Regions from separate parts of the Bradyrhizobium sp. URHA0013 genome, predicted to be linked through region 1. Evidence: predicted binding sites of a transcription regulator. Region 1 holds the regulator's gene; the other holds the start of a gene.
The links. The regulator PhoB, encoded in region 1, activates phosphate uptake and scavenging genes when phosphate is short. The targets are predictions, from matches to a motif close to TGTCATNNANCTGTCAT.
Positions count from the first base shown of each region.

Region 1 (5,483 bases):
CTGCACCACCTGGGAGGTCGTCCGCAGCGTGGTGATCCCCTACACCCGCGTCGGCGTCATCGGCGGCGTCATGCTGGCGCTGGGCCGCGCGCTCGGCGAGACCATGGCGGTGACCTTCATCATCGGCAACTCGTTCCGGATCTCGTCGTCGATCTTCGCCCCCGGCACCACGATCTCGGCGGCGATCGCATCCGAGTTCGCCGAGAGCGACGGCCTGCACCAGTCCGGCCTGATCCTGCTCGGCCTCCTGCTGTTCGTGCTGACCTTCTTCGTGCTCGCGGCGGCGCGGCTGATGCTGATGCGGCTGGAAAAGAAGGCGGGGAACTGACGTCATGAATCCGATCTATTCACGCCGCCGCCGCAAGGATATCGTCGTCCGCGGGCTCTGCATCGCCGCAACCGCCTTCGGTGTGACCTGGCTCGCGCTGATCCTGATCACGCTGCTCTACAACGGACTGGCGGGACTCAATGTCCAGCTGTTCACCGAGAACACGCCGCCACCGGGATCGAACGAGGGCGGCCTGCTCAACGCCATCGTCGGCTCGCTGATCATGACCGTGATCGGCGTCGGCATCGGCGCGCCGCTCGGCATGTTCGCCGGCACCTATCTCGCCGAATACGGCCGTAACGACCGGCTGACCTCGGTGATCCGCTTCATCAACGACATCCTGCTCTCGGCACCCTCGATCATCATCGGCCTGTTCATCTACGGCGCGGTGGTGGTGCCGATGCGCGGCTTCTCCGCGATCGCAGGCTCGCTCGCGCTCGCGGTCATCGTGATCCCGGTGGTGCTGCGCACGACCGAGGACATGCTGCTGCTGGTGCCGAACGCGTTGCGCGAGGCGGCCTCGGCGCTCGGCCTGCCGCGTTCGCTGGTGATCAAGCGGATCGCTTATCGCGCTGCCCGTTCGGGCCTCATCACCGGCGTGCTGCTCGCGACCGCCCGCGTCGCCGGTGAAACCGCGCCGCTGCTGTTCACCGCGCTGTCGAACCAGTTCTTCAGCCTCGGCCTGAACAAGACGATGGCGAACCTGCCGGTGACCATCAACAACTTCGTGCAGAGCCCCTATGCCTATTGGAAGCAGCTGGCCTGGAGCGGCGCGCTGCTCATCACCCTGACCGTTCTTGCCCTTAATATTTTCGCGCGCATCCTTGGCGCCGAGAGGACCGCAAAATGAGTGATCTTTCCGTATCGATGAGCGCGTCAGGTGGACTGCCGCACGCGGCAGTGCTGCCGGAGGCGCCCCCCAAGGTGACCGTGCGCAACCTGAACTTCTATTACGGCGAGCACCACGCGCTGAAAAACATCAACCTGACGCTCGGCGCCAACCGCGTCACGGCGTTCATCGGTCCGTCGGGCTGCGGCAAGTCGACCCTGCTGCGCATCTTCAACCGGATGTACGACCTCTATCCCGGTCAGCGCGCCACCGGTCAGCTCATGCTCGACCAGACCAACATCCTCGACGGCAAGCTGGACCTCAATCTGCTGCGCGCCCGCGTCGGCATGGTATTCCAGAAGCCCACGCCGTTCCCGATGACGATCTACGAGAACATCGCGTTCGGCATCCGTCTCTATGAGAAGATCTCGAAGTCCGAGATGGACGGCCGCGTCGAGAAGGCGCTGCGCGGCGGCGCGCTGTGGAACGAGGTCAAGGACAAGCTCAACGCCTCCGGCCTGTCGCTCTCCGGCGGCCAGCAGCAGCGCCTCTGCATCGCCCGTACCGTCGCGGTGCGGCCCGAGGTGATCCTGTTCGACGAACCCTGTTCGGCGCTCGACCCGATCTCGACCGCCAAGGTCGAGGAGCTGATCCAGGAGCTGTCCGAGGATTACACGATCGCGATCGTCACCCACAACATGCAGCAGGCGGCGCGCGTCTCCGACAAGACCGCCTTCATGTATCTCGGCGAGTTGATCGAGTTCGACGACACCAGCAAGATCTTCACGTCGCCGTCCGACCGGCGCACGCAGGATTACATCACCGGCCGGTTCGGCTAGGAGACGCGACATGGGTTCTGAACATACCGCAAAGGCCTTCGACACCGACCTCCAGGAACTCACGCGCCTGGTCGCCGAGATGGGTGGCATCGCCGAACGCATGATCGTCGAGTCCGTCGACGCATTGATCCGCCGCGACGTCCCGCTCGGCCAGCGCGTCGTCGCCATCGACACCGAGCTCGACGCGCTGCAGAAGCGCATCGAGGAGCGTGCGGTGCTCACCATCGCCCGGCGCCAGCCGATGGCAGTCGATCTGCGCGAGATCGTCGGCGCCATGCGCGTCGCGACCGATCTCGAGCGCATCGGCGACCTCGCCAAGAACATGGGCAAGCGCGTTGCGGCGCTGGAGACGGACTTCCATCCGCTCAAGCTGTTCCGCGGCCTCGAGCACATGACCGACCTCGTGCAGCAGCAGGTCAAGTCGGTGCTGGACGCTTATGCCGCGCATGATTTGCCGGCGGCGATGGCGGTGTGGAAGGGTGACGAGGAAGTCGACGCCATCTGCACCTCGCTGTTCCGCGAGCTCCTCACCTACATGATGGAGGATCCGCGCAACATCTCGTTCTGTATTCACCTGATGTTCTGCGCCAAGAACATCGAGCGGATCGGCGACCACGCCACCAACATCGCCGAGACCGTGTTCTACATGATCGAGGGCCAGGCGATCACCGACAAGCGGCCGAAGGGCGACATGACGACCTTCGCCAACACGGTACCGAACACCTGAAGACTTAAGGGAGCGACGACCCGATGGGCGCACGCATTATGGTGGTTGAGGACGAGGAAGCCCTGACCGAGCTTCTCCGCTACAACCTCGAAGGCGACGGTTATGACGTCGAGACGGTGATGCGCGGCGACGACGCCGACACCCGCCTCAAGGAGCACATCCCCGATCTGATCGTGCTCGACTGGATGCTGCCGGGCCTGTCAGGCATCGAATTGTGCCGGCGGCTTCGCACCCGTCCCGAGACCAAGCAGCTGCCGATCATCATGCTCACCGCGCGCGGCGAGGAGAGCGAGCGGGTGCGGGGTCTTGCGACCGGCGCCGACGATTACATCGTCAAGCCGTTCTCGGTGCCGGAGCTACTGGCGCGCGTGAAGGGCCTGCTGCGGCGCGCAAGCCCGGAGCGGCTCGCCACCGTCCTCGCTTTTGGCGACATCGAGCTCGACCGCGACAAGCGCCGCGTGGCGCGCTCCGGCCGGCCGATCGATCTCGGTCCGACCGAATATCGCCTGCTGGAGTTCTTCCTGGAGCACCCGGGACGGGTGTTCTCGCGCGAGCAACTGCTCGACAGCGTCTGGGGCCGCGACATCTATATCGACGAGCGCACTGTCGACGTGCATATCGGCCGCCTGCGCAAGCTGCTCAATCTCGGCCGCGAGCAGGACCCGATCCGCACCGTCCGCGGGGCCGGTTACGCGCTGGATGATCGGTTTGCGAAGGCGGAGCAGGTGTAGGGTTGCAGCTTTGTTTCTTGGCAAGCTGTCCCCGAATTCTTCGACGTCGTCCCGGACAAGCGAGCGCTGATCCGGGACCCATAATCACCGAACGTGGTTTGGCGAAGACTCGGAGTGACCTCTTTCGCGCAACAACTGCGCGCTCCGAGTATGGGTCCCGGCCCCCATGCGCAATTGCGCACTAGGCCGGGACGAGACTGAAATCGTTGAGCCGTCTTCGCGCGACGACTTGCCGTAATTACCGCGGCCCCGGCTTCACCGGTGCACGCCGCCGATCCGACGCCGGCTGGTACGCGACGCGCGAGTGCTGGGCGCAATAGGGCAGGCCGGACAGCGCCCGTCCACCGCAGAAGAAGAAGTCCGGGCTCGAGGGATCGCCGACCGGCCAGTGGCAGGTCGCCTCGTTCAATTCCAGCAGTGACAGCCGCTGGCTCATCGGCACCACGTTGTCATAGGTGACCGGATCCGGCTCAGCCTCGACCTCGAAGGCCTGCGCCAGCGCGGTGTTGCCGCGCGAGATCGGGCGGCTCACCCGCATCATGTGCTGCGCGGGGCGCGCCTTGCGCGGCCGCGGCGCTGCCGACGAAGGGCTCTTGGCGCGGCCCGAGAGGCCGAGCCTGTGCACTTTGCCGATCACGGCATTGCGGGTCACATTGCCGAGCTCCGCCGCGATCTGGCTGGCCGAAAGTCCGGCCTCCCAGAGCTTTTTCAGCTGCTCGACGCGATCATCGGACCAGGTCAAAACCGTCATTGCACCCTTTCCCTCGCTGCGCGCCAGCCATCCTGGGGCCTCGCAGCGAATGCCTAAGCCTTCAAAAACCCGTGCCGCCAGAATCCCTTAAGGCTCGCCGGGCGCGTCTTGAACGCCCGAACGTTTACGCCGGTACATAAGGACTTAAAGATCAGAACCACTGCACGAGATGTCGTATCTGACAATCCAAACGCTACAATATGGCGTGACTCCCGCGCAAGAGTCCGCCGACTCGCTTCCACATGTTCCGTGACTAAATCCCGCAAAATCGGCACCGCAAGACTACGGATTCAGCGTTTCGCGAGGCTTTCCGGGCGGCATTGACACCCGTTTCACCAAGCCTAAGATAGTCGCACGTGCCGCCCGCAAGAGGCGGCACGTTTCGTTTTCCGGGCCGGTCGATGGTGCGTTGCGCAATGCACGCTCACACCGTCCGCAACATTCAAGTGACCGTCATGACTAACAGCGCAGCGCCGCATTTGCTCCCCGTTTTCGCCAGGTCCGACCTCGGTTTCGAGCGTGGCGAAGGCTGCTGGCTGATCGCGACCAATGGCGAGCGCTATCTCGATTTCACCTCCGGGGTGGCGGTGAATGCGCTCGGCCATGCCCATCCGGCGCTGGTCGCGGCGTTGCAGGAGCAGGCCACGAAGCTCTGGCACATGTCGAACCTGTTCCAGAGCCCGGACGGCGAAAAGCTCGCCGCGCGCCTGTGCAATGAAAGTTTTGCGGATTTCGTGTTCTTCTGCAATTCCGGCGCCGAAGCGCTGGAATGCGTGATCAAGGTGGTGCGCCGTTATCACGCCGCGAAGGGCCATCCCGACCGCTATCGCATGATCACCTTCGAAGGCGCGTTCCATGGCCGCACGCTGGCGACGCTGGCCGCGACGGGTTCGGCAAAATATCTCGAAGGTTTCGGCCCCCCGATGGAGGGCTTCGACCAGGTTGCGCATGGCGATCTCGAGGCGGTGAAAAAGGCGATCGGTCCGCAGACCGCCGGAATCCTGATCGAGCCGATCCAGGGCGAGGGCGGTGTCCGTTCGGCAACGCCTGCCTTCCTGAGGGCGTTGCGCCAGCTCTGCGACGAGAAGGGTCTGTTGCTCGCCTTCGACGAGGTGCAAACCGGCATGGGTCGCACCGGCGATCTGTTCGCGTACCGCCGCCTTGGCGTCGAGCCCGACGTGATGTCGCTGGCCAAGGCGCTCGGCGGCGGCTTCCCGATCGGCGCGTGCCTTGCGACCGCGGAAGCGGCATCCGGCATGACACCGGGCTCGCACGGCT
Region 1 covers NZ_JADK01000003.1:845,960-851,442, reverse strand. Annotated here, with positions in the region: gene pstC (phosphate ABC transporter permease subunit PstC) at 1-328, shown strand, start outside; gene pstA (phosphate ABC transporter permease PstA) at 333-1,178, shown strand; gene pstB (phosphate ABC transporter ATP-binding protein PstB) at 1,175-1,996, shown strand; gene phoU (phosphate signaling complex protein PhoU) at 2,007-2,723, shown strand; gene phoB (phosphate regulon transcriptional regulator PhoB) at 2,747-3,454, shown strand; gene N551_RS0104245 (GcrA family cell cycle regulator) at 3,693-4,205, opposite strand; gene N551_RS0104240 (aspartate aminotransferase family protein) at 4,661-5,483, shown strand, end outside.

Region 2 (5,483 bases), 380 kb from region 1:
TGGTCGAGAAGGCGCACCAGGTGTGCCCGTATTCCAACGCGACGCGCGGCAATGTCGACGTTCGCCTGACGGTCGTCTGATCGGGTAGCTGAAGCGGCTGGCCCGGGATCCCCCCCGGGCCGGCCGCTTCCCTTGATTTGCCATCCCGCGGGATTGCGGCGAGCGGCCTGCATGACGCCCCACGCGGGAAGCCATTGCCGGCCCGGACGAACCTCGTTAGGCCTGTGATCACATCGACACAGGGACGCGAACGCATGACTGAAGCCGCCAGTTCTGGAGCTGCCACGGGCGCAATGAGCGGCCTGCGCGTCATCGATCTCACGCGCGTGCTCGGCGGTCCCTATTGCACCCAGATCCTCGCCGACCACGGCGCCGACGTGATCAAGGTCGAGCCGCCCGCAGGTGACGAGGTGCGCGACTGGGGCCCTCCCTTCCACGAAGAAGACGCGGCCTATTTCATCGGCATCAACCGCAACAAGCGCTCGATCGGCCTCGACCTCGCCTCCGAGGGCGGCCGGGCCGTGCTGCTCAAGATGCTGGAGAGCGCCGACGTCCTGATCGAGAACTTCAAGCCGGGCACGCTGGAGAAATGGGGCATCGGGAACGAGGTGCTCAGCAAGAAATTCCCGCGCCTCGTGCATTGCCGGATCTGCGGCTTCGGCGCCGACGGCCCGCGCGGCGGCAACCCCGGCTATGACGCCATCATCCAGGCCATGACCGGCATGATCGCGGCGACCGGCTCGCCCGAGAGCGGACCGATGCGCATCGGCGTGCCGCTGGTCGACATCGGCACCGGCCTCTATGCGGCGATCGGCATCCTGATGGCGCTGTCGGAGCGGCAGCGCTCGGGCCAGGGCCAGTTCCTGGAGACCACGCTGTACGAGACCGGTCTCGCCATCATGCATCCGCACACCGCGAATTATTTCATGCATGGCAAGCCGCCGTCGCTCACCGGCAACGAGCATCCCAACCTCGTGCCCTATGCGATCTTCCCGACCAAGACCGACAACATCTTCATCGGCGTCGGCAATGACGGCACCTTCCGCAAGCTCGCCAAGGAGATCGGCAAGCCCGAGCTCGGCACCGATCCGCGCTTTGCGCGCAACAAGGACCGCATCGCCAATCGCGAGGCACTGCGGGCCGAGCTCGCCGCGGTGTTCTGCCAGCACGAGGCCGAGCCGCTGTGCAATCGCCTGCTCGCCGCGGGCCTGCCCGCAGGCCCCGTGCAGAAGATCGACCAGGCGTTGACCAACCCGCACACGATCGCGCGCGGCGATATCATCGAGAAGGATTGGTACAAGGGCGTGGCATCCCCGATCCGGCTCGATCGCAGCAAGCCGAGCCTGCGGCGCCTGCCGCCGAAATTCAGCCAGCACGCGGCCGAGGTGCTGGGCGAATTCGGCTACTCCAGGTCCGAGATCGACGCGATGGTCGAGCAGGGCACGGTCTGCGGACCCGAGCGCAAGCGCTAGCGCCTCGCCTTCCTCATCCGACGGCAATGCCGCACTGCGGTGCGGGCGCTCTGTGCATCGCGAACGGAGGACGCTGCGCGCGCGGCATTCGCCTATTTGACAGCTTCCCTTTTCCAGCGCTTGCCGCTTTCGTTTCGGCCGCTTACACAGTCATGTGAACGTCATATGGCGCTGCTAGCGCAAGCGATCATTTTTGACGGCCCAAGGGAGGTTTACTTGATGGCTCTTCGACACTTTGGAGCGGCTGCCGCTATTGCACTCACGGTTGGACTATCGGCCTCACCGGCCTTGGCCGTGACCGAAATCCAGTGGTGGCACGCGATGACCGGCGCCAACAACGACGTTATCGTCAAGCTCGCCACCGACTTCAACGCGTCGCAGAGCGACTACAAGGTGATCCCGACCTACAAGGGCAACTATCCCGATACGATGAACGCCGGCATCGCGGCGTTCCGCGCCGGCAACGCCCCGCATATCATGCAGGTGTTCGAAGTCGGCACCGCGACCATGATGGCCGCGACCGGCGCCGTGAAGCCCGTCTACAAGCTGATGGCCGACGCCGGCGAGAAATTCGACCCCAAGATCTACCTGCCCGCCATCACCGGCTATTATTCGACGTCGAAGGGCGAGATGCTGTCCTTCCCCTTCAACTCGTCCTCGACCGTGATGTGGGTCAACCTCGACGAGCTGAAGAAGGCGAACGTCGAGATTCCGAAGACCTGGCCCGAAACGTTCGAGGCCGCCAAGAAGCTGAAGGCTGCCGGTCACGACACCTGCGGCTTCTCGGGCTCCTGGATCACCTGGGTCAATCTCGAGCAGCTCTCGGCGTGGCACAACGTGCCGCTCGCCAGCAAGGCCAACGGCCTCGACGGCTTCGACACCGTGCTCGAGTTCAACGGACCGCTTCAGGTCAAGCATCTCGAAACCCTGGTCGAGCTGCAGAAGACCAAGACCTATGACTACGCCGGCCGCACCAACACCGGCGAGGGTCGCTTCACCTCCGGCGAGTGCCCGATCTACCTGACATCGTCGGCGTTCTTCGGCAACGTCAAGGCGCAGGCCAAGTTCGCCTTCACCGCCGTGCCGATGCCGTATTATCCCGACGTCAAGGGCGCGCCGCAGAACTCGATCATCGGCGGCGCTTCGCTGTGGGTGATGGGCGGCAAGTCGGCCGAGGAATACAAGGGCGTCGCAAAGTTCCTGACCTTCCTCTCGGACACCGATCGCCAGGTCTATATCCACAAGGCCTCGGGCTACCTGCCGATCACCAAGGCGGCCTATGCCAAGGCGAAGGAAGAGGGCTTCTACAAGGATCAGCCCTATCTCGAGACCCCGCTGCTCGAGCTGACCAACAAGGAGCCGACCGAGAACTCCCGCGGCCTGCGCCTCGGCAACATGGTGCAGCTGCGTGACGTCTGGTCGGAAGAGATCGAGCAGGCGCTGGCCGGCAAGAAGACCGCCAAGCAGGCGCTCGATGCCGCCGTCGAGCGCGGCAACACGATGCTGCGGCAGTTCGAAAAGACCGCCGTCAAGTGAGGCAATGAGCGGCAGGCCGCGACCCGGCCTGCCGCTCTGCTGGCATCATGCAAAAGCAAGCCATTTTCCAGTCAAGGCTGTTACCGTACGCGCTGGTTGCGCCGCAGCTCGCGATCGTCCTGATTTTCTTCTATTGGCCGGCCCTGCAGGCGGTGATCCAGTCCTTCCTGCTCCAGGATGCGTTCGGGCTGTCGACCACCTTTGTCTGGTTCGAGAATTACGTCGAGCTGTTCAAGGACGCGGCCTATTTCGAGGCGATCGTCCGAACCTTCTTGTTCTCGTTCGCCATCGCCGTCTCGTCGCTGTCCTTCGCGCTGCTGCTCGCCGTGATGGCGGACAAGCCGCTGCGTGGCTCGATGCTCTACCGCACGCTCCTGATCTGGCCCTATGCGGTGGCGCCGCCCGTGGTCGGCGTGCTCTGGATCTTCATGCTGCATCCCTCGCTCGGCGTGCTCTCGCGCTATCTTCGCAACATGGGCATCGACTGGAATCCGCTGCTCGACGGCGACCAGGCCGCGGCGTTGATCATCCTCGCCGCCGCGTGGAAGCAGATCTCCTATAATTTCCTGTTCTTCCTCGCCGGCCTGCAGGCGATCCCGAAGAGCGTGTTCGAGGCCGCCGCGATCGACGGCGCCCGTCCGATGCGGCGGTTCTGGACCGTGACCTTCCCGCTGCTGTCGCCGACCATCTTCTTCCTGCTGGTGGTCAACATCGTCTACGCCTTCTTCGACACGTTCGGCATCATCGACACCATGACCCGCGGCGGTCCCGGAACGTCGACGGTCACGCTGGTCTACAAGGTCTATTCCGACGGCTTGCTCGGCGGCAATCTCGGCAGCTCGGCGGCGCAGTCGGTGATCCTGATGGTCATGGTCATCGTGCTCACCGGAATCCAGTTCCGCTTTGTCGAACGCAAGGTGACCTACTGATGGTCGAGGAAGAGGGCTTCCGGCGCTACATCGCCCACATCATCCTCTGGATCGGGATCGCGATCGTCGCCTTCCCCGTCTACATCGCGTTCGTCGCCTCGACCCAGGACAACGCGCTGATCGCCAACGGGCAGATGTCGCTGCTGCCGGGCGGTCATTTCTTCGAGGTCTACTACCAGACCATTTTCGTCGGCACGAGCGGATCGACCCGCGAGCCCGTCGGCAACATGATGCTGAACTCGCTGGTGATGGCGCTGCTGATCGCGGTCGGCAAGATCGCGATCTCGATCATCTCGGCCTACGCGATCGTCTATTTCCGCTTTCCGTTCCGGATGCCGATCTTCTGGATCATCTTCATCACCCTGATGCTGCCGGTCGAGGTCCGCATCTATCCGACCTACAAGATCGTCGCAGATCTGCACATGCTCGACAGCTATGCGGGCCTCTCACTGCCGCTGATCGCCTCGGCCACCGCGACGCTGCTGTTCCGCCAGTTCTTCATGACCGTGCCGGACGAGCTGCTGGAGGCCTCCCGCATCGACGGCGCCGGCCCCTTGCGCTTCTTCTGGGACACGTTGCTGCCGCTGTCGCGCACCAACATGGCGGCGCTGTTCGTGATCCTCTTCATCCTCGGCTGGAATCAATATCTCTGGCCGCTGCTGATCACCACCCGCGACGACATGCAGACCATCCAGGTCGGCATCCGCAAGATGATCACCACCACCGACGCGCTAACCGAATGGCCGATCGTGATGGCGACCGCCGTGCTCGCGATGCTGCCGCCGGTGTTCGTCGTCGTCGTGATGCAGAAATTGTTCGTGCGCGGACTCGTGGAGACGGAAAAGTAGATCCCATGGCTAACGTCACCCTGCGCAACGTCCGCAAGACCTATCCCGGCGGCTTCGAGGCCATCAAGGGCGTCAACGTCGACGTCGGCGACGGCCAGTTCTGCGTGCTGGTCGGTCCCTCCGGCTGCGGCAAGTCGACATTGCTGCGCATGGTCGCAGGGCTCGAAACCGTCACCGGCGGCGAGATCGACATCGGCGGCCGCATCGTCAACCAGATCGAGCCTGCCGATCGCGACATCGCGATGGTGTTCCAGAACTACGCTCTCTATCCGCATATGAGCGTCTTCAACAACATGGCTTACGGCCTGCGCAACCGCGGCATGAAGGAGGCCGAGGTCAAGACCCGCGTCGACGAAGCCGCGCGCGTGCTCGAGCTCACCTCGATGCTGGAGCGCAAGCCGCGCCAGCTCTCCGGCGGCCAGCGCCAGCGCGTCGCCATGGGCCGCGCCATCGTGCGCCAGCCGAAAGTGTTTCTGTTCGACGAGCCGCTGTCCAACCTCGACGCAAAACTCCGCATCGCGATGCGGGTCGAGATCCGCAAATTGCAGCGCCGGCTCAACACCACGTCGATCTACGTCACCCACGACCAGCTCGAGGCGATGACGCTCGCCGACATTCTCGTGGTGATGAATGGCGGCCAGGTCGAGCAGGTCGGCAATCCCTTGGCGATCTACGAGAAGCCGGCGACGACTTTCGTC
Region 2 covers NZ_JADK01000003.1:1,227,591-1,233,073, forward strand. Annotated here, with positions in the region: gene N551_RS0105940 (organic hydroperoxide resistance protein) at 1-80, shown strand, start outside; gene N551_RS0105945 (CaiB/BaiF CoA-transferase family protein) at 255-1,472, shown strand; gene ugpB (sn-glycerol-3-phosphate ABC transporter substrate-binding protein UgpB) at 1,692-3,008, shown strand; gene ugpA (sn-glycerol-3-phosphate ABC transporter permease UgpA) at 3,056-3,937, shown strand; gene ugpE (sn-glycerol-3-phosphate ABC transporter permease UgpE) at 3,937-4,785, shown strand; gene N551_RS0105965 (sn-glycerol-3-phosphate import ATP-binding protein UgpC) at 4,791-5,483, shown strand, end outside.
Region 2: the regulator PhoB is predicted to act here: its motif matches at 1,621-1,637, upstream of ugpB (sn-glycerol-3-phosphate ABC transporter substrate-binding protein UgpB).